One region of the Actinomadura verrucosospora genome, then DNA from elsewhere that is predicted to be linked to it. Evidence: riboswitches for the same ligand, from Rfam matches in the RefSeq annotation. Region 1 holds a riboswitch; the other holds the start of a gene.
What was found. A riboswitch is a leader RNA that binds a small molecule or an ion and turns the genes downstream of it on or off. The one in region 1 is predicted to bind cyclic di-AMP.

Region 1 (6,975 bases):
AGGTGGTGAGGATGAGGATCCGGACGTCCTCCAGCCCGCGCGTCGCGGTGATCCGCGCCGTGGCCTGGATGCCGTCCAGCCTCGGCATGCGGATGTCCATGAGGACGACGTCGGGGCGGGTGGCCTGGGCCAGCTCGACCGCCCGGGCGCCGTCGGTCGCCTCCGCGACCACGGCGATGTCGTCCTCGACGTCGATGAGCAGCCTGAACCCCGACCGCACCAGCCCCTCGTCGTCGGCGAGCAGCACCCTGATCGGCTCCGTGGCCGGCGCGCTCACGGCGCCGCCTCCCGCAGCGGCCCGGTCGGGGCGAGGGGGAGCCGGGCCGTCACCTCGAACCCGCCGCCCGGAGTGGGGCCGGCGTCGAGCTCGCCGCCGAGCAGCCGGCAGCGCTCGCGCATCCCCAGGATCCCGTGGCCAGGGCCGTCCGGGGCGGCCGCGCCGCCCGCGGTGCCGTTCCCGGTCCGGCCCTCGTCGGTCACGCGGATCTCCAGGGCGTCGGTCCCGGAGGTCAGCGCGACCGTCACGCGGGTGGGGCCGACATGGCGGATCACATTGGTGACCGACTCCTGGAGGATCCGGTAGGCGGCGCCTCCCACCGCGCTCGGCAGCGGCGTCGCGGGAGGGGACGCCTCCAGCGTGACGTCGAGTCCCGCCTCGCGCGCCTTCGCGGTGAGCTCACCGATCTGCTCCAGGCCGGGCTGCGGTGCGCGCCCGTCGCCGTCCTCGCGCAGGACGCCGAGGACGGCGCGCATCTCCCGCAGCGCCCGCGAGCTGGTCTGCTCGATGGTCCGCAGCGCTTCGCGCGCCTGCTCCGGACGCTTGTCGAGCACGTGCGCGGTGACCCCGGACTGCACGTTGATGATGGCCACCGCGTGGGCGACGGTGTCGTGGACCTCGCGGGCGATCCGGAGGCGCTCCGCGTCCACGCGCGCCCGGGCCTCCTCCTCGCGGGTCCGTTCGGCCAGTTCCGCGCGCTTCTCGGCCTCGGCCGCGATGACCCGGCGGGACCGGACGGACTCGCCGAGGGCCGCGCTCATGACCGACGCGCCGATGCGGAAGAACACCCAGCCGATGGCGGCGCGCGGTTCGATGTCGTGCGCCGTGTACAGCCATACGGCGGCCAGCACGCCGATCCCCGAACCGGCGATCACCAGTGACCGGCGTCCGTCGCCGTAGGCCGCGAGGGTGTAGAGGGAGACGAAGAGCGCGAGCCAGCCGGGCCCGTCCGGGAAGTCGAGCCCGTAGTACACGAGGCTGGCGAGCGCGGTGACCGCGAAGACCGGCGCCGGCCACCGCCGGCGCAGGGCCACGGCCAGCCCGCTCACGACCAGCAGCGCGTATCCGAGGTTCCCCAGGTCGGCGAGCGGCCGCGTCGCCCCTTCGGCGGCGATGCGGCCGAGCGTTCCCTGGACCTGCATCACGGTGACGAGGAGCGCGAGCAGCGTGTCGTGCGTCACCGCGCGCAGGGAGAACGTCCCGGTACGGCGTTCCATGCCGGAATCCTACTGTCGTGGTGCGCGAACGCTCCTGCGCTCAGGCGCGCGACCTGCTCCTCCGCCAGGTGGAGCGGCCCGCGGAGCGGCGTACGCCCGACTGCGTAGACGCCGCCGTCGTCCGGCAGACGCGGCGGGCGCCCCGCCGGCGCGACGATCGCCGCCATGAGCGAGCATTCCGCAGACCCGCGACCGGACGGCGCCCTCGCGGCGCTGGCCCGCTTCTGCCACCGGCGCCGCCGCCTGGTGCTCCTGGCCTGGCTCGTCGGCGTGGTCGCCGTGGCGTTCGCCGGCTTCGGCTTCGGCGCCGCGCCCGACAACGACTTCTCCGGCGGAGACTCCGGATCGGCCAAGGCGCAGAAGCTGATCGAGAGGCACTTCCCCGAGCGGCGGGGCGACACCCTGACCCTGGCGATCAAGGCGGACCGGGGGATCGACGACCCCGCCGCCCGGCGGCGGATCGAGAAGGTCGTCGCCGTCCTGGACGCCTCGCCCGTGACCGGGCCGGTGACCTCCCCCTACCAGGACCCGAACCTGGTGACGCGCGACCGCCGCATCGCCCGGACGACGATCCCGCTGACCGAGGAGGCGGCCAAGAAGACCGACATCAAGCCCCTGGTGGAGGCGGTCAAGGACGCCTCCGGCGACGGCCTGCTCCTCGGGCTGGGCGGCGAGCGGGCGGAGAAGGCCGAGACGCCCCAGCAGGGCCCGGCCGAAGGCGTGGGCCTGCTGACCGCCGCGGTGATCCTGTTCATCTCCTTCGGGTCGCTGGTCGCGATGGGCCTGCCGATCGCGACGGCGCTGACGGCCATCCTCGGCGGAATGGCCCTGATCAAGCTGGTGGGGCACCTCGTCCCCGCGCCCGACTTCACCGTGCTCGTCGCCGTGCTGGTCGGCCTCGGCATCGGCATCGACTACGCGCTGTTCATCGTGACCCGCTACCGGGAGGCCCTGCGGGACGGGGACGACCCCGAAGGCGCCACGGCCACGGCCATCGCCACCGCCGGGCACGCCGTGCTGTTCGCCGGCACGACCGTGGTGATCGCGCTGCTCGGACTGGTCGTCATGGGGCAGCGGCTGATGACGGGCGTGGCCGTCGCCGCGTCGGTGACCGTGCTGGTCACGATGATCGCCGCGGTGACCCTGCTGCCCGCGCTCCTCGGCTTCACCGGCCGCCGGATCGACTCGCTGCGGCTGCCGCGCCGCGCGCCGCGCCCGCGCCCCGGCGAGCGCCGTCCCCCCGCCGAACGCTGGGCAGGCGTGGTGCAGCGCAGGCCGCTGGTCGCGGCGGTCCTCGCCGGGACGGGCCTGCTCGTGCTCGCCGCCCCCGTGCTGTCGATGCGGCTGAGCCTGCCCGACGCCAGCGTCCAGCCGCACGACCGGAGCAGCCACACCTCGTACACGATCCTGTCCGAGGGCTTCGGGCCCGGCTACGGCGCGCCCTTGATCTTCGCCGCGCGGATCGGATCCCCGGACGCCGATCTGCGCCCCGTCGTCGACGCGGTCGGACGGACCGAGGGCATCGCCTCCGTCACGCCGCCCCGGATCAGCGAGGACGGGCGCGCGGCCACGTTCATGGCCTTCCCGAAGAGCGGCGCCCAGGACGAGGCCACCGCCGACCTGGTGCACCGGCTGCGCGACGACGTCCTGCCCGCGGCGCCCGGCGGCGCCGGCGTCCAGGTCGGCGGCCCGAACGCCGGCGCGATCGACATCGCCGAGGAGGTCGGCTCCCGCCTGCCCCTGATGATCGCGGTCGTCGTCGCGCTGTCGCTCGTGCTGCTGGTCGCGCTGGTCCGGTCGGTCACGATCGCGCTGCAGGCCGCGGTGATGAACCTGCTGTCGATCGGCGCGGCCTACGGCGTGCTGGTCGCGGTCGTCCAGTGGGGCTGGCTCGGGAAGGCCCTCGGCTTCCCCACCACCATGCCGATCACGACCTGGGTGCCGATGATGATGTTCCCGCTGCTGTTCGGCCTGTCCATGGACTACGAGGTCTTCCTGATCTCGCGGATCCGGGAGGAGTACGAGCGCACCGGCGACACCCGGACGGCCGTCACCCGGGGGCTGGCGCGCACCGCCAAGGTCATCACCGCCGCGGCCGCCATCATGATCGCCGTCTTCTCGACGTCCCTGCTCGGCCCCGACGTGTCGGTCAAGCAGATCGGCCTCGGCATGGCCGTCGCCGTGCTCGTCGACGCCACCGTCGTCCGGATGGTCCTCGTCCCCGCGGTGATGGAGCTGTGCGGCAGGGCCAACTGGTGGATGCCGGGCCGCCGGGAACCCGCCCACGCTGGAGAGACCCCGCTCCAGGAGGCCGGCCCCCAGGAGACGTCCGGCACAATGGGGGCGGTACGGAGGTGACCGCGTGTCCGCACTCGGAGGATCGCTCGAACGCTCCATCATGGACGTGCTCTGGGCGGCGCCCCGCCCGCTGCGGGTCCGTGAGCTGCTGGCCGAGCTGAACGAGGACGCGGACAGGGCACTGGCCTACAACACCGTGCAGACCGTGGCCGAACGCCTGGCGCAGAAGGGCCTCCTCCGGCGTACGCAGGAGGGCACGGCCTTCCGCTACAGCCCCACGCGGCCGCGGGAGGAGTACGCGGTCGAGCTGATGCTGGACGCCCTGAGCGAGGCCTCCGACCACGGCGCCATCCTGGCGAGGTTCGCCGAGAGCGTCCCGCCGGAGGACGCCCGGCACCTCCTGGACGCCCTGCGGCGGCGGACCGCCGGCGAGGACGCGTGATCCCGTGATCCCGCTGGTGGTCGGGCTCGTCGTCTCGGTGGTCCTGCTGGGATGCGCCGCGGGGCCCGTTCTGGACCTCCTCAGGCGCTCCGCCGTCGGCCCGGGGACGGCCATCGCCTGCTGGACGGCCGCCCTCGCGGGGACGTTCATCGCCGCGGCGGGGATCGCGGCGGCGGGGCTGCTCGCGCCGCCGGGTCCGGGGCACGGACTGCTGTCCCGGCTGCGCGACTGCCTGCCCCATCACGGCCGTCTCGCCACCGCCGCCGCGGCCGTCGCGACCGCCGTCCTCGCCGCGGCCTGCGCCGCCGTGCTCGCCCGCGGCCTGCCGAGGCTCGGCCGGGCCGTGCGCCACCGCCGGCGGCACCGGGAGATGCTGCGGCTGGTCGCCCGGGAGGACCGCCGCCATCCGGACGTCCTCGTCCTCGACCACCCCGTGCCCGTGGCGTACTCGCTGCCGTCCCGGCACCGCGCGATCGTGGTCAGCACCGGGGCCCAGCGGGCGCTCAGCGCCGAGGAGCTCGGGGCCGTCCTGGCGCACGAGCGCGCGCACCTGCGCCAGCGCCACCATGTCTTCCTGCTGGCCCTGGACCTGGTCCACGCCATGCTGCCGTGGCTGCCGACCGTCCGGCGCGCGAAGGCGCGGCTGCCGCTGCTGCTGGAGATGGCCGCGGACGACGCCGCGGTCCGCGTCCACGGCAGGAAGCCGCTGGTCGACGCGTTGTGCCGGCTCTCGGCGGCGCCCGCCGGCGCGGGGGCGCTCGGCGCGGCGGGCACGCCGGCCGCCGGTGCGCTGATGGAGCGGGTGCTGCGGCTGGAGGGCGCCCCGGCGAGGCCGCGGCGCGCCGTCCGGCTCGCGGCGGGCCTGTTCGCGGTGGCGGCGGTCGCCGCGCCGCTCCTGGCCGGGGCCGCGGCGGTCGTGGAGCTCGCCGCGGCCTGCTGAGGCGGAATGTGGCATTTGGGGAAATCTGCCGCTTCGGTGGCGAACCGACCGTAAACCTCCTACGCTCCGTAGGAGGTCACGGTCCGACGTCCCCGCCGGGGACGGCCGGCGACCGCGCCGAATCCCGCGGACGTCTCCGTCCGGGGAACCGGGGACCCGATCTTCAGGGGTGAGTCCGTCCCGCGGGACGGTAGGGCGACTCCGGCCCGAACCCGTCAGCTGACCCGGTAGGCGGTACAGGAGAGGACACCGCATGCAGCGACGAGCTGCCGGCCCCCGAACGACAGCCCGCCGCAGGATCCGCACCCGCCGGCTCGGCGACGTCACGGCATGGACGGCCGCCCTCGCGCTGTCCGCCGGGCTTCTCGCGCCCGCGCCCGCCCACGCCGAGCCGAAGCCGACGCGCAAGCAACTGACCGCGCAGCAGGAGAAGCTCGCCGACGAGGCCGAGAAGCTCAGCGAGCAGTACAACGGCCTGCGCGAACGCCTCAAGCAGGCCGAGCACGCCGCGAAGCTCGCCAAGAGCAGCGCCCTGCGCCAGCAGAAGGCGCTGGACGAAGCGCGCGAACGCATGGCGAAGATCGCCGCGGACAGCTACAAGAACGGCCCGGCGGACCCGGCCATCACGTTCGCCTCGTCGTCCGACCCGCAGGCCGTCCTGGACCAGTCGGCCACCCTCAACTACTTCGCCAAGCAGAACGACGTCCGCATCACCCAGATGCTCCAGGTGATGCAGGGCGCCGACCGGTCCCGCAAGGCCGCCGAGCAGCGCGCCGCCCAGGTGCGCGCGCTCACCGGCGAGGCGAGGAAGAAGCGCCGGGAACTCCAGATCAAGCTCAAGAAGGTCGAGAAGCAGCTCGGCACCTTCAGGACCGCGGGCACGGGTCCCGCCTCCATCCCCAACCTCAACTCCGGCGGGGCCTCGGCCAAGGCCATGACGGCCGTCCGGGCCGCCCTCGCCCAGCAGGGCGTGCCCTACTCCTGGGGCGGCGGCAACGCGTCCGGCCCGAGCTACGGCACCGCGCAGGGCGCCAACATCAAGGGCTTCGACTGCTCCGGGCTGACCCTCTACGCCTACGCGCAGGTCGGCATCACGCTCGGCCACTACACCGGCAGCCAGTACAACGCCGGGACCCACGTGAGCATGAGCCAGCTCAAGCCCGGCGACCTGGTGTTCTTCCACAGCGACCTGCACCACATGGGCATGTACATCGGCAACGGCAACATGGTCCACGCGCCGCAGACCGGCGACGTCGTCAAGATCGCCCCCATCGCCGGCCGCCCGTTCGCGGGCGGGGTCCGTGTCGCCTGACCCCTCGAAGCGGTGACCCGCCGGTGACCGCCGATCACCCTTCGCTACCCTGGTCCGCGAGATGAGCACGCACGTCGGCGGCCTCCCCGCACGGGACGGCGCGCACGCGGAACGGCCGGTGGGACGGCCGAGGCGCTCCGTGCGCCCGGACGTCCTCCGGCTGGCGTCCGGCCTGCTCGTGCTCCTCGGGCTGCTGGCGATGCACGGCTTCCAGTCCACGGCGAGCCCGGCGGAGATGGGCGGCGTTCCGCTGACGTCCATGGCCGCCGGGCACGCCGCCCCCGCCGCCGAAGCGATGGCGGGGCACCGTCCGCCCCGGGGCGACCGGCCCGGCGGCCATCACTCCGACCGCCACCCCGACCACCCCGGCGGCCAGGTCTGCCTGGCCATGCTGACCCTGCTCGCACTCGCCCTCGTCGCGGCCCTCCTGGCGCTGCGCCTGCGGAGGTCGCCGCCGATGGCCGTGTCGCGGCCGCCGCGGGTGCGGAT
Region 2 (6,975 bases), on a different contig from region 1:
CCACAGGACCAGTACGGCGCACCGCAGGACCAGTACGGCGCGCCGCAGCCCGGCCCGGCCGACCACCAGTACGGGCAGCCTCAGCACGGGCAGCCCCAGTACGGCCAGCCCCAGCACGGAGGCCAGCCGCAGCACGGGGGTCAGCCGCAGCACGGAGGCCCGTCGCCGCAGCTGCCGCACGGCCGCGAGGCGACGCTGCTGCCGCACGAGCACAACCAGGGGCAGCAGCGGTCGGCCGCGCCCGACAGCACGGCGTTCATGTGCCCGTACTGCGAGGCGGTGCTGAGCAACCCGGGCGCCGCGCAGTGCGACTCGTGCCTGCGCCCGCTGCCGCAGAAGGGCACGCCCGTCCTGCGCGTCCAGTTCCCCACGGGCGAGCTCAAGGTCTCGGTCGGCCAGCACCTGGTGCTCGGCCGGGACGCGGGCCAGTCGCCGGTGGCGGCCACGTTCACGCAGTACGACAACGTGTCGCGGCGCCACTCGACGGTGTGGCTCGACCCGTCCGGGACGGCCTGGGTGCGCGACGAGGGCTCCACCAACGGGACGTTCGTCAACGGCGAGCGGCTCCCCCGCGGCGTGGACGCCCCGCTCCGCGACGGCGACCAGCTCCGCCTGGCCGCCGACGTCACGGGCACCGTCCAGCTGAGCTGAGCGGCACGCACGAAAAGGGGCGGCCCCGCGGTTCCGAGAACCGCGGGGCCGCCCCTTTCGGCTTCGGCGCTCAGCCGGCGCGCTTGGTGCGGGCCCGCGTGCGCTCGCGCTCCTTGGCGTCCAGGACGACCTTGCGGATGCGGACGGCGGTCGGGGTGACCTCGACGCACTCGTCCTCGCGGCAGAACTCCAGCGCCTCCTCCAGCGACAGGGCGCGGGGCGGGGTGAGCCGCTCCAGCTCGTCGCCGGTGGACGACCGCATGTTCGTGAGCTTCTTCTCCTTGGTGATGTTGACGTCCATGTCGTCGGCGCGGGAGTTCTCCCCGACGATCATGCCCTCGTACACCTCGGTGGTCGGGCCGACGAAGAACGTCCCGCGCTCCTGGAGGTTCGTGATGGCGTAGGCGGTGGCGGCGCCGGACCGGTCGGCGACGAGCGAGCCGGACGGACGGGTGCGCAGCTCGCCGAACCAGGGCTCGTAGTCCTCGAAGACGTGGTGCGCCATGCCGGTGCCGCGCGTCTCGGTCATGAACTCGGTGCGGAACCCGATCAGGCCGCGGGCCGGGACGAGGAACTCCATCCGGATCCAGCCCGTCCCGTGGTTGGTCATGTGCTCCATGCGGCCCTTGCGGACCGCCATCAGCTGCGTGACGGCGCCGAGGTGCTCCTCGGAGATGTCGACGGTGAGCCGCTCGACCGGCTCGTGCTTCTTGCCGTCGATCTCCCGCGTGACGACCTGCGGCTTGCCGACGGTCAGCTCGTAGCCCTCGCGGCGCATGTTCTCGACCAGGATCGCCAGGGCCAGCTCGCCGCGGCCCTGCACCTCCCAGGCGTCGGGGCGCTCGGTCGGCAGCACCCGGATCGACACGTTGCCGACGAGCTCGCGGTCGAGGCGGTCCTTGACCATCCGGGCGGTGACCTTGGTGCCCTTCTCGCGGCCCGCCATCGGCCCGGTGTTGGTGCCGATCGTCATGGAGATCGCCGGCTCGTCCACCGTGATCAGCGGCAGCGGGCGCGGGTCGTCCGGGTCCGCGAGGGTCTCACCGATCATGATGTCGGGGATGCCGGCGATGGCGATGATGTCGCCGGGCCCGGCCTCGTCCGCGGGCTTGCGGGTGAGCGCCTCCGTCATCATCAGCTCGGTGATCTTCACCCGCTCGACGCTGCCGTCGCGCCGGCACCAGGCGACCTGCTGGCCCTTCTTGATCGTGCCGGCGTGCACGCGGCACAGCGCGATCCGGCCGAGGTAGCTGGAGGCGTCCAGGTTCGTCACGTGCGCCTGGAGCGGGCCGTCGGGGTCGTAGGACGGCGCGGGGATCGTCTCGGTGATGACCTTGAACAGCGGTTCCAGGTCCTCGCTGCCGGGCATGGCGCCGTCGGCGGGCTTGTCGAGCGAGGCCCGCCCGGCGCGGCCGGACGCGAACACGATCGGGAAGTCGATCTGGTCCTCGTCGGCGTCGAGGTCCATGAACAGCTCGTAGGTCTCGTCCACGACCTCGTCGATGCGCGCGTCGGGGCGGTCGGTCTTGTTCACGACCAGGATCACCGGCAGCCGCGCGGCGAGCGCCTTGCGCAGCACGAAGCGCGTCTGCGGGAGCGGGCCCTCGCTGGCGTCGACCAGCAGGACGACGCCGTCCACCATGGACAGGCCGCGCTCGACCTCGCCGCCGAAGTCGGCGTGCCCCGGGGTGTCGATGATGTTGATCGTCAGGCCGTTGTGCAGGACCGCGGTGTTCTTCGCGAGGATGGTGATCCCCTTCTCGCGCTCCAGGTCGTTGGAGTCGAGCACGCGGTCGTCGACGTCCTGGTTCTCGCGGAAGGCCCCGGACTGCCAGAGCATGGCGTCGACCAGCGTCGTCTTGCCATGGTCGACGTGGGCGACGATCGCGACGTTACGGAGGTCGTCGCGCGTGGAGATGGGCATGCGGGTTCGCCTTGCGTGAGAGTTCGGGAGTCGCCGCAGACGTGCGGCCGTACCCATTCTACTTGGCCGTGCGTACCACCCACTCCGAGTCGTTCGCCCCATCGGTCACACGGACCTCGATTGGCCAACTTTGCGCATCCTTTGTAATCTGCCCGAGATCCGGTCGTCCGGAGTCCCGCCCCCAGGGGACTGCGGCCGGAACGCCGAATCTCCCGCGGGAGAACCGGGGACCCACCACCCTCGGGGTGAATCGACGCTCGTCGTAGGGCGACTCCTGGCCCGAACCCGTCAGCTAACCCGGTAGGCGTACGAGGAGAGGAGAACACCGGCTTGGCTCCGGATTCCCCCCGGCGGCGTCGCGTTCTGCCCACCGCCACCGCCACCCTGCTCCTGATCGGTCTCGGCGCCACCGCGCCGGACCTCGCCCACGCCGCCCAGCCGTTCCGGCCCGCCTCCGCGCCCACGGCGCCGAGCCCCACGCCGACGACGGAGAAGGGCCTGCGCAAGAGCCTCGACGCGCTGAACGAAGAGGCCGAGATCCTCACGGAGAAGTTCAACAAGGCCCGCGTCGAGTTCACCAAGGCCCGCAAGGCCGAACAGGACGCCACCCGGGAGGCCGAGCGGCTGCGCGCCCTCGCCGAACCCGCCCGCCAGAAGCTCGGCAGCCTGGCCGCCGCGAACTACATGGCCGGCGGCCCCGACGTCCTCTTCGGCTCCGGCGCCTCCCCCGAGGGGCTGTCCGACCGCGCCTACCTGGCGCAGAGCCAGGCCACCGCCGTCCTCGCCCTGAAGAAGCAGATCGACCAGGCCGACGCCGCGGAGCGCACCGCCAAGGCCAAGACCGCCCAGGTCAAGAAGGCCTGGGACGACGCCAAGCAGGCGCGCGAGGCCGCCAAGGCCAAGGTCTCCGAGGTGATGAAGCGCCTCGACAAGCTGACCACCACCCACGCGAGCGACCCGCGCACCGGCCTCAGCGCCACCGTGAAGGGCTCCGGCCTGCCCGCCAAGATGGCCCGCAAGGCGCTCACCAAGCTCGGCTCCCCGTACGTGTGGGCCGCCGCCGGACCGAGCAGCTTCGACTGCTCGGGCCTCGTCGTCTGGGCCTACGCCCAGGTCGGCAAGCCCGGCCTCCCGCACTACACCGGCGACCTGTTCGCCATGGGAACGAAGGTCTCCCGCGGCGCCCTCCGCTCCGGCGACCTGGTGTACTTCGGCAGCAACCTGCACCACATGGGCATCTACCTGGGCGACGGCAAGTACCTCCACGCCCCCCAGACCGGCGACGTGGTCAAGATCTCCAAACTCTCCGACCGCTCCGACTTCGCAGGCGCGAATAGGATTTCCTAGCTGAGGCCTTGGACGGCCAGGAGGTCTACTGCCGGGCGGTCGCCGGGGAGCCAGTTGACGTCGTGGAGCTCTGAGGGCGCCAGCCAGCGGAGTTGCAGGTGCTCCAGGGCCTGCGGCTCGCCTTCTACCAGCTCGGCCGTCCAGACGCGGAGGACGGCGCGTTCGCTGAGGCGCCAGTCGCCGCCCACGCGGCGGCCCAGGCGTACCTTCACGGCCAGTTCCTCGTGGCACTCGCGCACCAGGGCGTCCTCGTCCGACTCTCCGGGGTCGACCTTGCCGCCGGGAAGCTCCCAGCCGCCCGCCATGTGCGGCGGCTCGGCGCGCTGGGCGGCCAGCAGCCGCCCCTCCGCGAGGATCGCCGCCCCCACCACCACGAGATCGATCGCGACCAGCTCCTCTCCGTGTTCGTGATCAGACCGCGGCGCCGGTCCGTCCGGTTCCGTCCCGCCTGAGGGAGTCGACCAGACGCGTCGCGTCGCGGACGATCTCCTCCAGGTGGTCGCCGTGCGCCCCGCGCCAGTACACCTGCCCGCAGACCGCGCAGCGGCCGTACACGTCGTAGCTGCGGCGCGTGCCCGACTGGAGCTCGCGCTCGATCTCCTGCTTGTCGACCGGGACGAGCTCGCCGTTGCAGGCGGTGCAGCGCGTCCACGGGCGCAGGACGGGCGCGAAGCGGTCGAGCAGGTCGCGGAGCTGGTCGTCGGGGCGCGAGCCGCGGACGTAGGCGCCGAACCACAGCGCGCGGCGGCGCAGGAGGCCGCGGTCCTGCGTGAGCAGGACGCGGCGCTCCTCGTTGGCCTGGACGACGAGCGCCGGGTCGTCCATGTCGTTGTGGTAGGCGGTGTCGAGGCCGAGCAGGCGCATGCGCCGGGCCAGCGTGCCGAGGTGCACGTCCAGGAGGAAGCGGGGGGCGACCTGGCCCGGGTCCAGCGGCACGGGCTGGGGGCGCGGGACCGCGGCCACGCGCACCTCGGCCCCGGCGGCGGGGCGGGCGCCGGGCCCGGCGGGCTCGCCGTCGGCGGTCATCGGGCCCGCCTCGGGCAGGGGGACGCCCAGCGACTCCACGAGGTGCCCCAGCGTCGAGGTCCCGTCGTAGGGGACCCGCGCCGGGGACTCCCGCCGGGTCGCGGGCAGGAACATCAGCAGCTCGTCGGCGACGCGGATCGTTATCTCGGACTCCACGCCGATCAGCATGCCACGCGCGGCCGACGATTCTCCCCGGTTCAGGCCGCTGTCACGTGCGCGGCGGAGTCCGCGAGGGACGCCAGGAGGGCGGGGACGTCGTAGCCGACCAGCGCTCCCCCGCGCTTGACCACGCGTCCGCCGACCAGGACGGTCTCGACGTTACGCGTGTCCGCTGACAGGACCACGGCCGCGACGGGGTCGTGCGCCGCCGCGAGGCCGAAGGTGTCGGTGCGCAGGACGAGCAGGTCGGCCTGCTTGCCGGGGGTCAGCGATCCGGTGACGTCCGCGAGCCCCGCGACCTCGGCGCCCTCGATCGTGGCCGTCCGCAGCGCGTCGGCGACGGTGAAGCCGAGGCCGGCGCCGTCCGGGCGCCCCCGTTCGAGGACGTAGGCGGCGCGCATGATGCTGAACATGTCGCCGGGGCCGGAGATGACCGTGTCGGCGCCGAGCCCGGTCGGGACGCCGGCGGCGCGGGCGCGCCCGGTGGGCGGGGCGCCGATGTCCAGCGCCGCCTCGATGGCGGGGGCGGCGGACACCGTCCCGCCGCTTCCGGCGATCCGCTTCAGCTCCTCGTCGGTGTAGAAGTTGGCGTGCACGTACGTGGCCGGGTGGTCCATCAGTCCGTTGGCGTCGAGGAACGCCAGGCCGCGCGCGGCGCTCTCGGCGCCGTGGCCGCCCAGGTGCGCCGTGACCGGCAGCCCGAGCTCGCGGGCCGTCCGCCACTCGGCGAGAGCGCGCTCGTCGCCCCCGATCTCGGGGCCGAGCGCCGCCATCGCCATCGTGACCTGGCCGCCGGACCCGAAGTGCTCGCGGTGGACGCGGCCGGTCTCGGCGGCGAGCGCGTCGAGGCCGCCGTCGCCGCCGTAGCAGTACCCGAACACCGCCCTGATGCCGGACGCCCGCAGCGCCGCGATGTTCGCCTCGGTGTGGCCCTCGCTGAGCTGGATGTGCGACCAGTCGACCAGCGTCGTGATCCCGGAGTCGAGGCACTCCAGGGACCCGGCGAGCGTCCCGGCGAACACGTCGCCCGGCCGGTACCGGGGCGCCAGCTCGCCGAGGACGCGCTGCAGGTAGGCGTGGAGCGTGCCGTCCGGCAGGGCCGCGCGGATCCCGGCCTGCCAGGTGTGCCGGTGGGTGTCGACGAAGCCCGGCATGACGATGCGGCCGGTCGCGTCCATGGTCTCGGCGCCGTCCGGCGCGGCCAGGTCCGGGCCGACCGCGGCGATGCGGCCGTCCTCGACGAGCACGTCGGCGGTTCCCAGCACGGTCGGTTCGGGCGCGGTGTCGATGACGAGGCCGTTCGTGAGCAGCAGAGAATTTGCCATGGACGAAAGCTTAAAAGATAGCTTTACGAAAAGCAATCAGTCGAGCGAGTACGCTCGGGGCGTGCGGGACGACATCGATGACCTGGCCGACGCGTGGCGGCGGGACGGCCTGACCGAGCCGTTCGTCGCGATGCTGGAACTGAGCAAGCGCGCGGGGCGCGTCGCCACGCTGGTGCAGCAGGCGCTCCGGGGCCCGCTGGCCGAACTCGGCCTCACCTACGCCGAGTTCGAAGTGCTGACCGTGCTGCGCCGGGAGGGCGAGCCGTACCGGCTGAGGCCGAGCGAGCTCACGCGGTCGGCGTTCCTCACCTCGGGCGGGACGAGCAACGTCCTGCAGCGGCTCCAGAAGGCCGGCTACGTGGAGCGCGAGGCCAACGCGGGCGACGCGCGCAGCCGCTTCGTCCAGCTGACCGCGGACGGGCTGCGCGTCACCGAGCAGGCCCTGGTCGCGTCGGGGGTGGCGCACGAGGAGGTGCTGGCCCGGGTGCCGCCGGAGGACGTGCGGGCCGCCGCCGACGCGCTGCGCGAGATCGTGCTCGTCGT

Region 2: another riboswitch for cyclic di-AMP. It lies ahead of ABD944_RS16060 (C40 family peptidase); the one in region 1 lies ahead of ABD944_RS31685 (NlpC/P60 family protein).

What each region holds. Positions count from the first base shown of each region.
Region 1 is NZ_BAABEV010000038.1:73,717-80,691, forward strand. Features, by position in the region: gene ABD944_RS31660 (response regulator) at 1-277, opposite strand, end outside; gene ABD944_RS31665 (sensor histidine kinase) at 274-1,494, opposite strand; gene ABD944_RS31670 (MMPL family transporter) at 1,660-3,852, shown strand; gene ABD944_RS31675 (BlaI/MecI/CopY family transcriptional regulator) at 3,857-4,234, shown strand; gene ABD944_RS31680 (M56 family metallopeptidase) at 4,239-5,174, shown strand; cyclic di-AMP (ydaO/yuaA leader) riboswitch at 5,280-5,424, shown strand; gene ABD944_RS31685 (NlpC/P60 family protein) at 5,428-6,486, shown strand; gene ABD944_RS31690 (DUF6153 family protein) at 6,548-6,975, shown strand, end outside.
Region 2 is NZ_BAABEV010000012.1:101,193-108,167, reverse strand. Features, by position in the region: gene ABD944_RS16075 (hypothetical protein) at 1-207, opposite strand, end outside; gene ABD944_RS16070 (FHA domain-containing protein) at 259-651, shown strand; gene typA (translational GTPase TypA) at 722-2,575, opposite strand; cyclic di-AMP (ydaO/yuaA leader) riboswitch at 2,767-2,898, shown strand; gene ABD944_RS16060 (C40 family peptidase) at 2,906-3,922, shown strand; gene ABD944_RS16055 ((deoxy)nucleoside triphosphate pyrophosphohydrolase) at 3,919-4,305, opposite strand; gene ABD944_RS16050 (Mut7-C RNAse domain-containing protein) at 4,334-5,116, opposite strand; gene ABD944_RS16045 (amidohydrolase family protein) at 5,146-6,432, opposite strand; gene ABD944_RS16040 (MarR family winged helix-turn-helix transcriptional regulator) at 6,494-6,975, shown strand, end outside.